DNA from 3 places in the Rubrivivax sp. JA1026 genome. Region 2 is predicted to be linked to each of the others. Evidence: riboswitches for the same ligand, from Rfam matches in the RefSeq annotation. Region 2 holds a riboswitch; each other region holds the start of a gene.
The links. A riboswitch is a leader RNA that binds a small molecule or an ion and turns the genes downstream of it on or off. The one in region 2 is predicted to bind cobalamin.

Region 1 (5,173 bases), on a different contig from region 2:
GGCGCGGCCGGCGCGGCGACCGGCGGCGGCACCCACTGCGGCCAGTCGGCCAGGGCCCGCGCGCCCAGCGGTGTCGAGGCCAGCGCGTCGGCGGCGGCGTCGAGCCGGGTCAGCGCATCGGGCAGCTCGCCGGCGGCGCTCAGGCCGAGATGGCGCTCCGGCAGCGCGAAGCGGCCGTCGGCCGGCAGCGCGCCGGCCCAGCCGGCCTCGGGCGGCAGCGCCGCCTGCAGCATCGCCGCGTGGCGCGCGCCGCCGACGCGGTTGGCCAGCACACCGGCCCAGCGCAGCTCGCGCCAGCTGCGCAGCCCGTGCACGAGGGCGCCGAAGGTGGCGGCCATCTTCGCCGCGTCGATGACCGCCAGCACCGGCAGGCCGAAACGCTGCGCCAGGTCGGCCGCGCTGGGCTCGCCGTCGTACAGGCCCATCACGCCCTCGACGACGACGAGCTCGGCCTCGGCCGCCGCCTGTGCCAGACGCGCCGCGCAGTCGGCTTCGCCGTTGATCCACAGGTCCAGCGTGTCGACGCTGGCGCCGCTGGCCAGCGCCAGCCATTGGGGATCGAGGAAGTCGGGACCGCACTTGAAGGCCCGCACGCGCGCGCCGCGGCGCGCGTGCAGCCGCGCCAGCGCGCAGGCGACGGTGGTCTTGCCCTGGCCGGAGGCCGGGGCGGCGACGAGCACGACGGCGGCCATCGTCCCGGTCCCCGCGCTCAGACCGCCCAGCGCAGCACGACGAGCGCGCTGCGGCCGGCGACGTTGTAGCTGCGCGCGAGCGCGTAGTCCTTGTCGCCCGCGTTGTCGAGGCGCGCCTGCAGCGTCAGGCCCTTGCCGAGCTTGGTCTCGGCGCTCAGGTTGACGAGGCCGTAGCCGCCCAGGCGCCGGGTGTTGGCGGCGTCGTCCCAGCGTTCGCCGGCGGCCTGGACCTCGGCGCCGAGGCGCCAGCCGGCGAGCACGGTGTCCGCGCCCAGCGTCGCCAGGCGGCGCGCACGGCGGGCGATCAGCTTGTCGGTGGCCTCGTTCCTCGGGTCGTGGAAGTCCGCCGAGGCGCGCAGCGCGACGGCACCGACGCGCGTGCGGCCGGACAGCGTCAGCCCCTCGTAGCTCGCCTGGCCGACGTTCTCGTAGCAGCCGAAGCTCGAGGCGCAGGGGCCGGCGGCGCCGAAGACGATCAGGTCCTCGACCTTGTTGCGCCAGGCGACGAGGCCGATCTCGTGCTCGCCGGCGCTGCGGCGCAGGCCGATCTCGAGGTTGCGGCCGCTCTCGGGCACCAGGTTCGGGACGCCGTAGTCGCTGAAGCGCTGGTACAGCGTCGGCGCGCGGAACGAGGTCGCGGCCGACGCCGTCAGGCGCCAGGCCGGCGCGAAGCGCCAGCCCCAGGCCAGGCTGCCGGTGCCCTTGCCGCCGAACTCGCTGTCGTCGTCGTGGCGGGCGTGGGCCTGCAGCGAATGCACGCCGAACTCGCCGCGCCAGCCCAGCGCGACGCCGTCCTGCGAACGTTCGTCCTGCAGCCGCACGGCCGTGGCCGAGGCCAGGTTGTCCAGGCGGTCCTCGCGCCGCTCCAGCGTCAGCGAGACCCGCTGGCCGGGCCGCAACTGCTGCTCGTGCTGCAGCGTCAGGTCGCGCAAGCGCGTGCGCGTCTGGTAGATGCTCGGCTCGGTCTCGTAGAGGCTGCGCGACTCGGACAGCCGGGCGCTGCTCAGCGCCTGCTCGTTCCACTGGCCGCGCCAGGACAGCGCGGCGGTGCGCAGTTCGTGATGCGAGCGGTCGTCGCGCGTCGAGCTGCCGTCGTAGCGGGCGTTCAGGTGGCTGTCGGTCATCGAGGCCTCGACACGGTGCTCGGGCGCGAGCTGCCAGCCCACGCGGGCCTGCAGCGAACCGCGGCGCCAGCCGTCGGTATCGGGATTCTGGCCGTCGCGCGCATCGAAGCCGTTGCTGTCGCTCCAGCCGGCCGACAGCGCGTAGTCCAGGCGCCCGTCCGAGCCCGAGAGCCCGGCGTCGGCGAGCCGGCTGCCGCGGCTGCCCCAGCCCAGGCCGCCGCTGGCGCGCAGCGCGCCCTGGCCGCGGCGGGTGAAGACCTGCACCACGCCGCCGACGGCGTCCGAGCCGTAGACCGCGGCCGCCGGACCGCGCAGCACCTCGACGCGTTCGATGCGGTCCAGCGCGATCTGCTCCCAGGCGGCGCCGCCGGTGCTCTGCGAGTCGACGCGCACGCCGTCGACGTAGACCGCGGTGTGGCGCGTCTCGCCGCCGCGGATGTAGACGCTGGTGCTGCCGCCGGGGCCGCCGTTGCGGCTGATCTCGATGCCGGGCAGGCGGGCGAGCAGGTCGGCGACGCTGCTCGCGCCGCTGCGCTCGATCGCCGCGCGGTCGACGAGCGAGACGTCGGCCAGCGTCTGCGACAGACGCTCTTCGAGACGGCTGGCGGTGATGACGATCGGGTCTTCGCCGGCCTGGGCGAAGGCCGCCGGCGCGACGGCGGCGGCGACGGCGAGACGGGTGGCGAGAGCGCAGGCGCGCAGCGGGGCGTTCAAGCCCGGGACGGAAGTCGACATGAAAAAAGTCAGAGTCGGCGCGGCCGACCACCTCCCCGCAGCCGCCGCTGTACGGTGCCCGCGCCGCAGGCGCACGCACCCCCACGTTGGCCGGTATCCGGGCTGGCGGCGCGACCCGTGTGCCCTTCCCAGGCGCTTGACCCAGTGGATTCGACACGAGCGGAAGCCTGCGAGGGCTCCGACCGCTTACCGTTGCGGGGGCAGCTCAGGTTGGGGGCGAACCGGCGACACCGTGTCGCCCCTTCCTGATTCCCGTTGAACTGTCCCGGCAGACGCCGGGGACGAGCACCAACGGGGCGCATGATAGGCAAGGCCTCGGCAGCGCCGGGGCACGTTGCGCGATTCCTTGATGACAATCAAGCGAACGCCTCGACCGTCTTCCTTGCCTGGCGCAGAAGCACATGCGCATCGCGCACAAGCCGTGCGCCGGGACGGCCGGCAGCCGCCGCGACAATGCCGCCATGCCCACCGCGGAAGAACTCGACGCCCACCTGCGCCTGCTGCTGGCCGGCGCCTTCGTCATCGGCGCGGCTTTCGGCGCCGTCTCGCAGCGAACCCACTTCTGCACGATGGGCGCGCTGGCCGACGTCTTCGCCTTCGGCGACCGCACCCGGCTGCGGGCCTGGGTCGCCGCCGTCGCCGTCGCGGTGCTGGGCTTTCACCTGATGGTGGGCCTGGGCTGGGTGCGTGCGGCCGACAGCCTGTACGGCGGCACGCGCGTGGGCTGGCTGTCGGCGATCGTCGGTGGCGCGATGTTCGGCCTGGGCATGGTGCTGGCGTCGGGCTGCGCGGCACGCAACCTGGTGCGCCTGGGCGGCGGCAGCCTGAAGTCGCTGGTCGTCGTGCTCGTCGTCGGCGCCAGCGGCTTCGCGGCGATGAAAGGCGTCAGCGCCGTGCTGCGCGTGGCCAGCGTCGACCGCGTCGGCTTCGAGCTGCCGGCCGGCCAGGACGCGGCCGGTGCGCTGGCCGCCGCCACCGGCCTGCCGCTGCAGACGCTCGCCCCCTGGCTCGGCGCGGCGGTGGCCGCGGCGCTGCTGGCCTGGGTGCTGGCACGGCCCGAAGGCCGCGGCCGCGAGGTCGCCGGCGGCGCCGCGATCGGGGTGCTGGTGGTCGCCGCCTGGTGGCTGTCGGGCCGGCTGGGTTTCGTGCCCGAACACCCCGAGACGCTGGAGCCGGCCTTCCTGGCGACGAACTCGCGGCGCATGGAGTCGCTGAGCCTGGTCGCGCCACTGGCCTGGGGCCTGGACTGGCTGCTGTTCTTCAGCGACAGCCGCAAGACGCTGACGATCGGCATCTGCAGCGCCGCCGGCATCGTCGCCGGCTCGGCCGCGGTCGCGCTGGCCACACGCAGCTTTCGCTGGCAGGGTTTCGCCGGCACCGAGGACACGGCCGGCCATCTCGTCGGCGCGGTCCTGATGGGCACCGGCGGCGTCACCGCGCTGGGCTGCACCGTCGGGCAAGGAATCGCAGGTCTATCGACGCTTTCCGCGCATAGCGCCATCGCCGTCTCGGCTATGGTCCTCGGCGGCTTCGCAGGCTTGGCGCTGCAGCGCCGGCGCATCGAACGCTGCGGCTGAACCCACCACCCCACCACGATCGGAGGACAACGACATGAGATCGCCGATGCGACCGCTGCTGGTCGCGCTGGGCGCCGCGAGCCTGGCACTGCCGGCCGCCGCCGACCTGCGGGCCGACGAGGCGCTGGCCGCGCGCTCGGTCGCCGCCACCTGCGCCAACTGCCACGGCACCGACGGCCACTCGCGCACGGCGATCAAGTCGCTGGCGGGCCAGCCGGCCGAGCGCATCCTGCAGTCGATCGCCGACTACCGCAGCGGCGCGCAGCCGTCGACGATCATGGCGCAGATCCTGCGCGGCTACAGCGACGAGCAGCTGCGGCTGGCGGCGCACTGGTTCGCGGCGCAGCCGGCCCGGCCGGCCGACGCCCGCTAGGAGCGACACGATGCAGCAACCCGATCGTTTCGCCCTCTCGCGCCGCCGCCTGCTGGGCGCGGGGCTGGCCGGCGGCACGCTGGCGCTGGCCGGCTGCGCCGGCAACCGCGTCGTCAAGCCGACACCCGGACGTGTCGTCGTCGTCGGCGGCGGTTTCGGCGGCGCCACCGCGGCACGCTACCTGCGGCTGTGGGGCGGCGTCGACGTCACGCTGGTCGAACGCGAGGCGGCGTTCGTCTCCTGCCCGATCTCCAACCTGGTGCTCGGCGGCTGGCGCACGCTGGACGACATCACGCGCGGCTACGACGGCCTGGCCGCCGCCGGCGTCAAGCGGGTGCGCGGCGAGGCCGTGGCGATCGACCCCGAACGCCGCCTGCTGCGCCTGGCCGACGGCAGCACCCTGCCCTGGGACCGGCTGATCGTCGCGCCCGGCATCGACTTCGACACCGCCGCGATCCCCGGCCTGCAGCCGGCACTCGACGCCGGCACCGTGACGCACGCCTGGAAGGCCGGGCCGCAGACCGTCGCGCTGCGCCGCCAGCTCGAGGCCCTGCCCGACGGCGGTGTCGTCGCGATGACGATCCCGCGCGCCCCTTACCGCTGCCCGCCGGGGCCTTACGAACGCGCCGCCGTCATCGCCGGCTGGCTGAAGCAGGCGCGGCCGCGCGCCAA
Region 2 (5,173 bases):
GACGCCGGCGCGCTCGAATGGCTCGACGAGGCCCAGCGCGCTGCCGTGCGACGGCGTCAGCACGATCAGGTCGGGCTTCAGCGCCGCCAGCGCCTCGGGCGAATAACCCAGCGCGCCGCCGACCGACGGTTTGGCCAGCGCCGCCTCGGGATATCGCACGCGGCCGCCGATCGCCGCGACACGCGCCTCCAGCCCGAGCGCAAAGACGATCTCGATGTTGCTCGGAAAGATCGCGACGATGCGCTGCGGCGGCGCGGCCAGCCGCAGCCTGCGCCCCAGCGCGTCGACGACGCTGCGCGGCCAGGTGTCCGCGGCCTGTGCCTCGCGCCCGGCACAGCACAGCGCGGCACCCGCCAGCAGCGCCCGCCGCGCCGGCGACGAAGGCCCGCTTACCACTGCGCCTTCAGCCGCAGGAACAGGCTGCGCGGCGTGCCGAAGCAGCCTGCTTCCTGCGACGAGAAGTCGTCGGCGATGTACTCGACGTCGGCGAGGTTGTCGACGCCGGCCTGCACCGACAGCCGCGGCGTCGCCTGCCAGGTGACGGCCGTCGCCAGCAGCGTGTACGACGGCAGGATCTGCGAGTGCTCGACGTTGTCGCGCAGCGGACGGCGGCCGACGTGGTTGGCGCTGCCCGTCCACTGCCAGTCGCCTTGCGACCAGGCGAGGCCGGCGCCGGCGATGTGGCGCGCCGACATGCGCATGCGGTTGCCGGCGTAGTTCGGCCCCGGGTTGCCGGCGCTGTCATAGGTCGGGAAGTCGCGCAGCCGCGCGTCCTGCCAGGTGTAGTGGGCGTAACCCGACCAGGCCGCCGACAGCCGCGCGCGCAGCAGCGTCTCCAGCCCGCGCACGCGCGAGCTGGCATTGGTGAAGATGAAGCTGTCGGGCCCGGTGCGAAACGATCGCTGGCCGTCGGTCTTGTCGGCCTGGAACAGCGCCACCTGGTAGCTCCAGCGGTCGTCGAGCGCGCGGCCCTTGGCGCCGATCTCGAGGCTGCGCGTGACTTCCGGGCGCAGCAGCGCCGGCACGACGACACCCGAGCGCGTGTTCAGCGCCACGGCCTGCGGCCGGAAGCCTTCGGCCCAGTTGGCGAACAGCGCGTTCTCGCTCGCCGCCGAGGCCGCGTAGCGCCAGTCGGCGCCCAGCCGCGGGCTGGTGCGGCTGGCCTCCTGGCCCGCCTGCACGGCGGTGCCGCTGCGCTGCAGCGTCTGCTCGAAGCGGTCGTGGCGCAGGCCGGCGCTGAGGCTCAGCGCGCCGATGTCGATGCGGTCCTGCAGGTACAGGCTGCGCACGCGCTGGTCGAAGCGCGAGTCGGTCACCGGGCCGCGGATGCCGCGCGGATCGCTGCCGACGTTGCTGACCGGCGTGTCGTAGTCGGGGCCGCGATAGGTCGGTGCGCCGCTGAACGACGGCGAGGCCTGGTCCTGCCAGCCGGACTCGAGGTTCAGCCCGAGCTGCAGCGCGTGCCGTGTCACACCGAGTTCGGCCTTGGCGTTCAGCGTGAACTCGTGGAACAGCCCGCGGTCCTGGGTGTCGGTCTCCGACCAGCCCTTGGTGACGGCGGCCGGCGGCGGCACGATGGTGATGCCGCCCTGGAACAGGCGGTCGTAGCGCGCCATGCTGCTCAGGTGCTCGAAGCTGATCGCCGGCGTCAGCCGCACGCGGTTGCGCCAGGCCAGGCTCAGGTACTCGCCGTCGACGTGCGCGCCGGGGATGCCGTAGTTGTCCTCCGGGGCTATGCCGAACATCGGATGGCCGTCCTTCAGCGGCACGATCGAGCCGCGTTTGGCGTTCACCTGGCTGGAAAAGAGCTGCACGCTGCTGGCCCAGTCGCGGGTCATCGCCAGCTCGCCGCCGACGCTGGCCGTGGCCTGGTCGCGCGGCGTGCCGTCCTGGAAGCCGTCGACGCGGCTGTAGGCGGCGCCCACCGACAGATGGCCGCGTTCGCCGTCCCAGCGCTGGCGCAGGCCGAGGTCGCGGCGGCCGAAGCTGCCCAGCGTCGCGCGCGCGCTGCCGCCTTCGGCCTCGGGTTCGATGAACATCTGCACGACGCCGCCGATCGCGTTGCGGCCGTACAGCGCCGAAGCCGGGCCCTTGATGAACTCGATGCGTTCCAGCAGGTCGGGCGCGACCAAGGTCAGGTCGGCGTTGCCCTGCAGCAGGCGCAGCGGCACGCCGTCGATCAGCACCAGCACGTCCTGGGTGTCGCGCAGGCCGCGGGTCTCGAACCGCGTGAAGTAGTTGCCCTGGGTGCCGTGCTGCAGCCCGGGCACCGCGCGCAGTGCGTCTTCCAGCGTGCGCGCGCCGACGGCGTCCATCTCGTCGCGGCCGACGGCGTAGGTGCTGAACGGCAGATCCAGCGGGTCTTCGGCGACGCGTGTCGCGGTGACGACGCGGCGCTCGGCGGTGATCTGCACCGTCTCGACGGCCTCGCTCTGGGCCTGGGCGGCGGCCGGCAGCAGCAGCGCCAGCACGGCAGGGCGCCAGTGGCGCGACGGTGATCTTTCCTGTGGCTTCATCTTCATCGTCTCTTCTTCTGGAGGGAGGGAAACAGGGTCAGTCGCGGTGCCAGAGCAGCACCGCGCTGCGTTTGGCGCAGCCCAGGCGCAGGCCGCGGCGGCCGGGCCGCGCCGAGGCGGCGACCTGGGCCAGCACCTGCGGCCGGCGGTCGTCGCCGGGCGGCAGACGCAGGCGCTCGATGACGTGCGCCTGGGCCGCGGCAAGCGACTCGAAACACACCTCGTAGCGCCAGTCGGCGAAGTGCAGCGCCTGCGGCGCGCGTGTGGGGCCCAGTGCGGCGAGCACACGTTCGACGACCGGGCGCGTGTCGGCGCCGTGCAGTTCGGGCGTCAGCACGCCGGCCAGGCAGAACGTCGCCGGCCCGGCCTGCGCCGGCACGACCCAGGCCATGCAGCGGCGCCAGCGTGTGGCCATCGCGTCGTGGAAGGCGGCGGGTTCACGCTGCGCCGGCGGCAGGTGCGCGGCCAGCAGCGTGTCGGCGGCGACGGCGGGCTCGAGCTGCGTCCAGTCGACGGGCGACAGCTCCAGGCGGATGCCGCGCACGGCCAGCGCCGGTCGCCGCGCGAGCAGCCGGCGCTGCATCTCGGGCTGTGGTTCGACGGCGTGCCAGCGCGCGCCGGGCGCGAGCATGCGGCGGCTGAGCACGCCGCTGCCGGCACCGATGTCGAGCAGATCGGGCAGCGAGCGCGGCAGCAGCGGCAGCACGGCGCGGGCGTAACCCGAGCGCACGATGGTGTGCGCGTAGAACGCGGCTTCGGCCTCGCCCCAGGCGCAGGGCGTGGCGGCGTCGGGCCGGAGTTCCGGCGCGTTGGAAGACATGGGAATACCGGCGTACGCGCCCTGGCCGCTTCCCCGCAGCCTGGCGCCTTACGGCCTGCCGCTCGCGCGGCACGCCACCTCGTTGGCCGGTATCCGGGCTGGCGGAGACGACCCGTGTGTCCTTCCCAGGAGACGACTCCCAGTGGCTTCGACACGAGCTGGGGCCTGTGAGGCCCCGTCCGCTTACCGTTGCGGGGGCAGCTCAGGTTGGGGGCACGAGGCCCCTCCCTGATTCCCGTTGAACTGCATCCACCGGAGGGTGGGCGCGAGCACCAACGGCCGGCATCATAACCAGCGCCGCCGGCGGCCCCGCCGCGAGACCTGACCTGTATCATGCGCCGCGTTGGTGCTCGCCGAGGCTCTCCGCCGAGGCAGTTCAACGGGAATCAGGAAGGGCGAGGCCGTCACGGCGCGAGCCCCAACCTGAGCTGCCCCCGCAACGGTAAGCGGACGGAAAGACGGCTTCGTGCCGGCTCTTCCGGCCCGTGACACGGCCACTGGGACGGCGGCGCGCCAGCGTCGCCACCGGGAAGGCGTCACGGACAGGTCCGCCAGCCCGGATACCGGCCAACGAGGTGGCGTGCCCGCGCGAGCGGCGCGCCGTGTAGCGCCAGCCGCGGGGAAGCGGCCAGGCGCGTCGAACCCGTCTCACGTTTTCCGAGCCGTCCCTTCCCAGCGCGTGCCGTGTCGCCGCGCCCGAGCCGTCGTGCGGCGGCGGGCCGCCGTCGTCGCGCCGTCTCGACCCAGGAGCACCCGATGCACATCGAACCCGGCGTCCTCGCCCAGACCAAGATCCTCGCCGCCAACGTCGCCGCCGGCGGCGTGCTGCTGGCGCACCTGCCGGCACTCGCCAAGCGCCCGGCGCTGTGGCTGCGCACGGCGCTCGCGGCGGTGTTCTTCTCGCTGTTCATGCAGTCCTTCCACATGGCCGTCGGCCCGTCGGAGCTGCACTTCATCGGCGCGATGCCGATCTACCTGCTGCTGGGCTATCTGCCGACGCTGTTCGGCTTCGCGCTCGGCCTGCTGCTGCAAGGCCTGCTGTTCGAGCCGCAGGATCTGGTGCACCTGGCGGTGAACACGCTGTCGCTGGTCGTGCCGCTCACCGCGGTTCACTTCGGCATCGGCCGCCGCCTGTCGGCCGCGCAGGTCAGCGAGGCGCGTGTCGCCACCGTGCTGCGCCTGGACGCGGCCTACTACGCCGGCGTCACGGCGATGGTCGGCTTCTGGCTGGCCATCGGCCAGGAAGCGACGCCGCTGGCCGACTGGGCGCGTTTCGCTTCGTCCTACCTCGTGCTGGTGGCGCTGGAGCCGGTGTTCACGCTGCTGATCGTGCGCGCCGTGCGCCGCTGGCGCGAAGCCGGCTGGGCGCGCGCCTGCCTGGACGAGCGGCTCACCGCCGCCGCCTGACGGGCCGCCGCCATGCAGATCGAAACGCCCCCGTTCGATCGCGACAAACCGCGCCCTCAGGGCGAACGCCGGGGGCTGGTGATCGTGCACACCGGGCCGGGCAAGGGCAAAAGCACCGCCGCCTTCGGCCTGGCGCTGCGCGCCCACGGCCGCGGCAAGGCGGTGAAGGTCTACCAGTTCATGAAGGTGCCCTCGGCACGGTTCGGCGAGCACCGGCTGTTCGAGCAGCTGGGCATCCCGATCGAAGGCCTGGGCGACGGCTTCAGCTGGAAGAGCCGCGACCTCGGCCACTCCGCCGAGCTGGCGCTGGCCGGCTGGCAGCGTGTGCGCGACACGGTGCTGTCGGGCGCGCACTTTCTCGTCGTGCTCGACGAGGTGATGGCGCCGCTGCGCTACGGCTGGATCCCGCTGGACGAGTTGCTGGCCTGCC
Region 3 (5,173 bases), on a different contig from region 2:
CGATGCGCTCGACGCTGGCGTCGTCCAGCCCGCCCAGGCGGGGCAGCGCGTTCACCTGCGCCGGCCAGTCGGAATAGCGGTCGACGCCGACCAGGCGCGCGCAGGCGCCGAGCGCGCAGACGGTCTCGGTCAGCGAAGGCAGCAGGCTGACGATGCGCTGCGGCGGCCCGCCCTGCCAGGCCACGCCGCGGTCGTCGCGCGGCGGCTCGGCGGCCGTCGCGGCGCCGGCGCACAGCGCCAGCAGCAGGAGCAGACGGTGCACCGGCTTCATCGCGGCCCCTTCAGCGGCAGTTCCAGCCCGGCGACCATCAGCGTCACGCGGGTGCTGGCCGCGGCCACGCGCTGGTGCAGCCGGCCGAGTTCGTCGACGAAGCGCCGCGCCTGGCGCGACATCGGCGTCACGCCCAGGCCGATCTCGTTGGACACGAGCACCACCGGGCCGCGCGCGGCGGCCAGCGCGTCGACGAGCGCGTCGACCTCGGCCGCCGGGTCGTCGACCGGCGCGCCGTCCAGCGGCATCAGCAGGCCGGTGAGCCACAGCGTCAGGCAGTCGACGACGACCATGCGCCCGGGCTGCGACTCCTCGCGCAGCACGGCGGCCAGCGCACGCGGCTCCTCGCGCGTGGCCAGCCCCGGCACGCGGGCGGCACGGTCGGCGCGGTGACGCTCGATGCGCGCGCGCATCTCGTCGTCGCCGGCCATCGCGGTGGCGACGAGCACGGCGCCGTGCCCCGGCAGCGCGAGCCAGTGCGCCGCGCGTGTTTCGGCGCAGCGCGACTTGCCGCTCTTGGCGCCGCCGAGGATCAGCTCGTGCATCGTCCGCCCCGGGCGTGCGGCGTCAGACGCCGCCTTCGTAGCGCAGGCCGAGCCAGAACTGCCGGGCCGGGCCGCGGTAGTAGGCCGAGGGCTCGAGGTCCTCGTCGGTCGCGTTCAGCAGCCGGCTCTCCAGCGTCCAGCCCTTGGCGAAGCGCCAGCCGGCCTTCAGGTCCAGCGTGGTCTCGGCGCCGAGTTCGCGGCTGTCGGGCCGGGCGCCGACGTGCAGCACGCTGGCCCCGGCGTTCCAAACGCCGTGGCGCCAGTCGAGGCCCAGCGTCTCCTGGTGCGCCGCACGGCGCGTCAGGCGGGCGCCGGTGTCCTCGTTCTTGGCGTCGAGGAAGTCGACCTGGGCGCGCAGCGACCAGTCGCCCAGCGCCTTGGCGCCCGACAGCGTCGCGCCCTGCAGACGGGCGCGGGAAGTGTTGGCGACGCAGCCCAAAGCGTAGAGGGGGTCGTCAGGACACAGGCTGCCCTTGGCCGGCCCGATCAGGTTCTTCAGCCGGTTGCGGAAGACCGTCAGGGCGGCGCGGTCGCCATCGGCGGCCCACTCGACGCCGAACTCGACGCTGCGCCCGCGTTCCGGCTTGATGCCCGGCACGCCGTAGCCGGGGTACAGCAGGTCGTTGAACGACGGCGCGCGGAAGCTGTTGCCGGCCAGCGCACGCAAGCGCCAGGCGGGCGTCAGCGCGAAGCTGCCGCCCAGGCGGCCGGTGGTTTGGGCGCCATAGTCTGAGCTGTCGTCACGGCGCAGGTCGGCCTGCCACGAGTAACGGCCGGCGCTGCCCGTCCAGGACAGCACGGCACTGTCGGTGTCGCGATCACCGCGGTAGCTGTCGGTCTTGGCGTCTTCTTCCAGACGCTCGACGGCGGCGACGATCTGGCCGGCGACGCCGGTCTCCCAAGCCAACTGCGCGAGCGCGTGGTCACGCGTGGTGCGGTAACGGTAGACCACCGCCTCGCCGCTGCGCGACTCGTCGACCGCGCGGTCGACCCGCAGTGTCGCAACCAGGCCCGGCGCGAGCGTGCCGCGCCAGTCGAGCGCGGTGGCGTCGACGTCGAGCTGGTCGCGGAAGTCCGGCGTGTTGTCGGGGGCGTAGTTCGGCGGCGCGTACTCGGTGCTGTCGATCTGGGTTTCCAGCCGGCTGCGCAGCAGCGACAGGCCGATGCGGTGGCCCGGCGCCGGCGTGAAGCCGATGCGTGCCTGGCCGCTGTCGCGCGTGTAGCCGTCGTCGTCGGCGTTGTAGTTGCCGTACGGATCGCCGGGGCGCAGCGCGCTGTCGCCGTCGTCGTGCTGCCGGGCCAGCGACGCGGCGAAATCCCAGGCGCCGAAGCTGCCGCTGGCACCGGCCGACAGCTCGCGTGCGCCGCGGCCGCCGAACGCGGCGGCGGCGTCGAAACGCAGGCCGGCGTCGGCGCGGCGCGTGACGATGTTGATGACCCCCCCGACGGCGTCGGCGCCGTAGAGGCTGGAGCCGGGGCCGCGCAGCACTTCGACACGCTCGATCTGCGCCAGCGGCAGCGCCTGCACCGACGGGTCGGCCAGCGTCGCCGAGCCGATGCGCACGCCATCGACCAGCACGACGGTCTGGCTGCCCGAGGCGCCGCGGATCATCACCGAGGTGGCGCCGCCGGGGCCGCCGCTGCGCGACAGCTGCACGCCGGCCTGCTCGCGCAGCAGGTCGGCCAGCGACGTGGCGCCCGAGGCACGCAGCGTGTCGCCGTCGATCACGACGACGTCGGCGGCCAGCCGCGAGACGGCCAGCGGCTCGCGCGAGCCGGTGACGACGATGGTTTCGGAGGATTGCGCCGCCGCAGTGGCGGCGACGAACGAACAGGCGACCGCGACGACGGTGCGGCGGTCGAAACAGGACATGGACAAGCGGGCCTCCAGCCGCACACCCCGTGCGGACCAGCGATGAGTCAAGCCGCCGTCCTGGAACGCGGCACGCCCGATGTCACCCGAGCCGGCGGACGTCAAGACGGACTCCGGGCCGCGGGGGTTCGTGCGCGCCGCCCACCGCGACGCCGGCATCCCTGGCATCGGGCCGGTATCCGGGCTCGCGAGTGCCGGTCCGACGGTTTGACCGTGGACCGAAGCCGTCAGCGCCTTCCCAGTCCTCGCTGGACCAGTGGCTGCATTGCTGACCGCACCTCGCCGACCGTTGCGGGGGCAGCGCCGGAATTGCCGCGCGTCATCGTGGACGCGCCGCGCACCGGCTTCCCGTTCAACCCTCCGACACCTGCCGTGCAAGAGGGCACCTGATGCAAGCGGCGCGAAGTCTAGCACCGCCGGGGGGCGCGGCGACACGCCCGAGCGGCGCGCCGGCGCACCGGGGAGCGGCAGGGGGCGCCGCCTATAATCACGCTTTACCACCTGGGCACAGCGACTTGCGCATGTGCCCCACGCGACATGACCAAGTTCGTCTTCGTCACCGGCGGCGTGGTGTCCTCCCTCGGCAAGGGGATCGCGGCAGCCTCGCTGGCGGCGATCCTCGAGTCGCGAGGTCTGAAGGTCACCCTGATCAAGCTGGATCCGTACCTCAACGTCGACCCGGGCACGATGAGCCCGTTCCAGCACGGCGAGGTGTTCGTCACCGATGACGGCGCCGAGACCGACCTCGACCTCGGCCACTACGAGCGTTTCATCACCACGCGGATGAAGCGCACGAACAACTTCACGACCGGCCAGATCTACAAGAGCGTGCTCGAGAAGGAGCGCCGCGGCGACTATCTCGGCAAGACGGTGCAGGTGATCCCGCACGTCACCAACGAGATCCAGGACTACGTGCGCCGCGGGGCCGTCGACGTCGACGTCGCGATTGTCGAGATCGGCGGCACGGTCGGCGACATCGAGTCGCTGCCCTTCCTGGAGGCCGTGCGCCAGCTGAGCCTGAAGCTCGGCCCGGCGAACACCGCCTTCGTGCACCTGACCTACGTGCCGTGGATCGCCGCCGCCGGCGAGCTGAAGACCAAGCCGACGCAGCACACGGTGCAGAAGCTGCGCGAGATCGGCATCCAGCCCGACGCGCTGCTGTGCCGCGCCGACCGCCGCATCCCCGACGACGAGCGCGAGAAGATCAGCCTGTTCACGAACGTGCCTCAGCACGGCGTGATCTCGATGCCCGACGTCGACACGATCTACAAGGTGCCGCGCGTGCTGCACGAGCAGGGCCTGGACGAGCTGATCTGCATGAAGCTGCAGCTGCTGACCAAGCCCGCCGACCTGCGCCGCTGGGACACGCTGGTGCAGGAGGTCGAGCACCCGCAGAACCGCGTGACGATCGCGATGTGCGGCAAGTACACCGACCTGTCGGACTCGTACAAGTCGCTCAACGAGGCGCTGCGCCACGCCGGCATCCACAACCACGCCAAGGTCGACATCGAGTACGTCGACGCCGAGACGCTGGACGAGCACAACGTCGCGCAGCTGGCGCAGTACGACGCGATCCTCGTGCCCGGCGGCTTCGGCCAGCGCGGCGTCGAGGGCAAGATCCTGGCCGCCAAGTTCGCCCGCGAGCACCGCCTGCCCTACCTCGGCATCTGCCTGGGCATGCAGGTCGCGACGATCGAGTACGCGCGCCACGTCGCCGGCCTGGAGAACGCCAACAGCACCGAGTTCGCGCCGCAGACGCCGCACCCGGTGATCGCGCTGATCGAGGAATGGCAGGACCGCGACGGCTCGATCCAGAAGCGCAGCGCCAGCTCCGACCTCGGCGGCACGATGCGCCTGGGCGCGCAGAGCTCGGACGTCAAGCCCGGCACGCTGGCCTACCAGATCTACGGCCCGGTCGTCACCGAGCGCCACCGCCACCGCTACGAGGCCAACGTCAACTACCTCGACCGGCTGCAGGCCGCCGGCCTCGTCATCAGCGCGCTGACGCAGCGCGAGCAGCTGACCGAGATCGTCGAGCTGCCGCAGGACCGCCACCCGTGGTTCATGGGCGTGCAGTTCCACCCCGAGTTCAAGAGCACGCCCTGGGGCGGGCACCCGCTGTTCTCCAGCTACGTCAAGGCGGCGCTGGACCACCAGGCGCGGCGCGGCGAAGGCGTCGCGCAAAAGGCAGTCGCATGAAGCTCTGCGGTTTCGAGGTCGGCATCGACCGGCCCTTCTTCCTGATCTCCGGCCCCTGCGTCGTCGAGAGCGAGCAGCTCCAGATGGACGTCGCCGGGCGCCTGAAGGAGATCACCTCGGCGCTGGGCATCCCGTTCATCTTCAAGTCCAGCTACGACAAGGCCAACCGCTCCAGCGGCAGCTCCTTCCGCGGCCCGGGCATGGAACGCGGGCTGGAGATCCTGGCCAAGGTGCGCCGCGAACTCGGCGTGCCGGTGCTGACCGACGTGCACACCGAAGCCGAGG

Region 1: linked by a shared signal. The riboswitch ahead of G5B56_RS02880 (TonB-dependent receptor domain-containing protein) and the one ahead of G5B56_RS12835 (class I SAM-dependent methyltransferase) in region 2 are both predicted to bind cobalamin.
Region 3: linked by a shared signal. The riboswitch ahead of G5B56_RS07030 (TonB-dependent siderophore receptor) and the one ahead of G5B56_RS12835 (class I SAM-dependent methyltransferase) in region 2 are both predicted to bind cobalamin.

Annotation. Positions count from the first base shown of each region.
Region 1 covers NZ_JAALCQ010000001.1:629,649-634,821, reverse strand. The annotation lists gene G5B56_RS02885 (cobyrinate a,c-diamide synthase) at 1-692, opposite strand, end outside; gene G5B56_RS02880 (TonB-dependent receptor domain-containing protein) at 710-2,551, opposite strand; cobalamin riboswitch at 2,622-2,859, opposite strand; gene G5B56_RS02875 (YeeE/YedE family protein) at 3,013-4,128, shown strand; gene G5B56_RS02870 (cytochrome C) at 4,175-4,501, shown strand; gene G5B56_RS02865 (NAD(P)/FAD-dependent oxidoreductase) at 4,512-5,173, shown strand, end outside.
Region 2 covers NZ_JAALCQ010000007.1:48,753-53,925, reverse strand. The annotation lists gene G5B56_RS12845 (ABC transporter substrate-binding protein) at 1-396, opposite strand, end outside; gene G5B56_RS12840 (TonB-dependent receptor) at 390-2,522, opposite strand; gene G5B56_RS12835 (class I SAM-dependent methyltransferase) at 2,554-3,336, opposite strand; cobalamin riboswitch at 3,403-3,628, opposite strand; cobalamin riboswitch at 3,664-3,923, shown strand; gene G5B56_RS12830 (energy-coupling factor ABC transporter permease) at 4,093-4,743, shown strand; gene cobO (cob(I)yrinic acid a,c-diamide adenosyltransferase) at 4,756-5,173, shown strand, end outside.
Region 3 covers NZ_JAALCQ010000003.1:116,379-121,551, forward strand. The annotation lists gene G5B56_RS07020 (ABC transporter substrate-binding protein) at 1-271, opposite strand, end outside; gene G5B56_RS07025 (bifunctional adenosylcobinamide kinase/adenosylcobinamide-phosphate guanylyltransferase) at 268-816, opposite strand; gene G5B56_RS07030 (TonB-dependent siderophore receptor) at 839-2,689, opposite strand; cobalamin riboswitch at 2,842-3,094, opposite strand; gene G5B56_RS07035 (CTP synthase) at 3,227-4,888, shown strand; gene kdsA (3-deoxy-8-phosphooctulonate synthase) at 4,885-5,173, shown strand, end outside.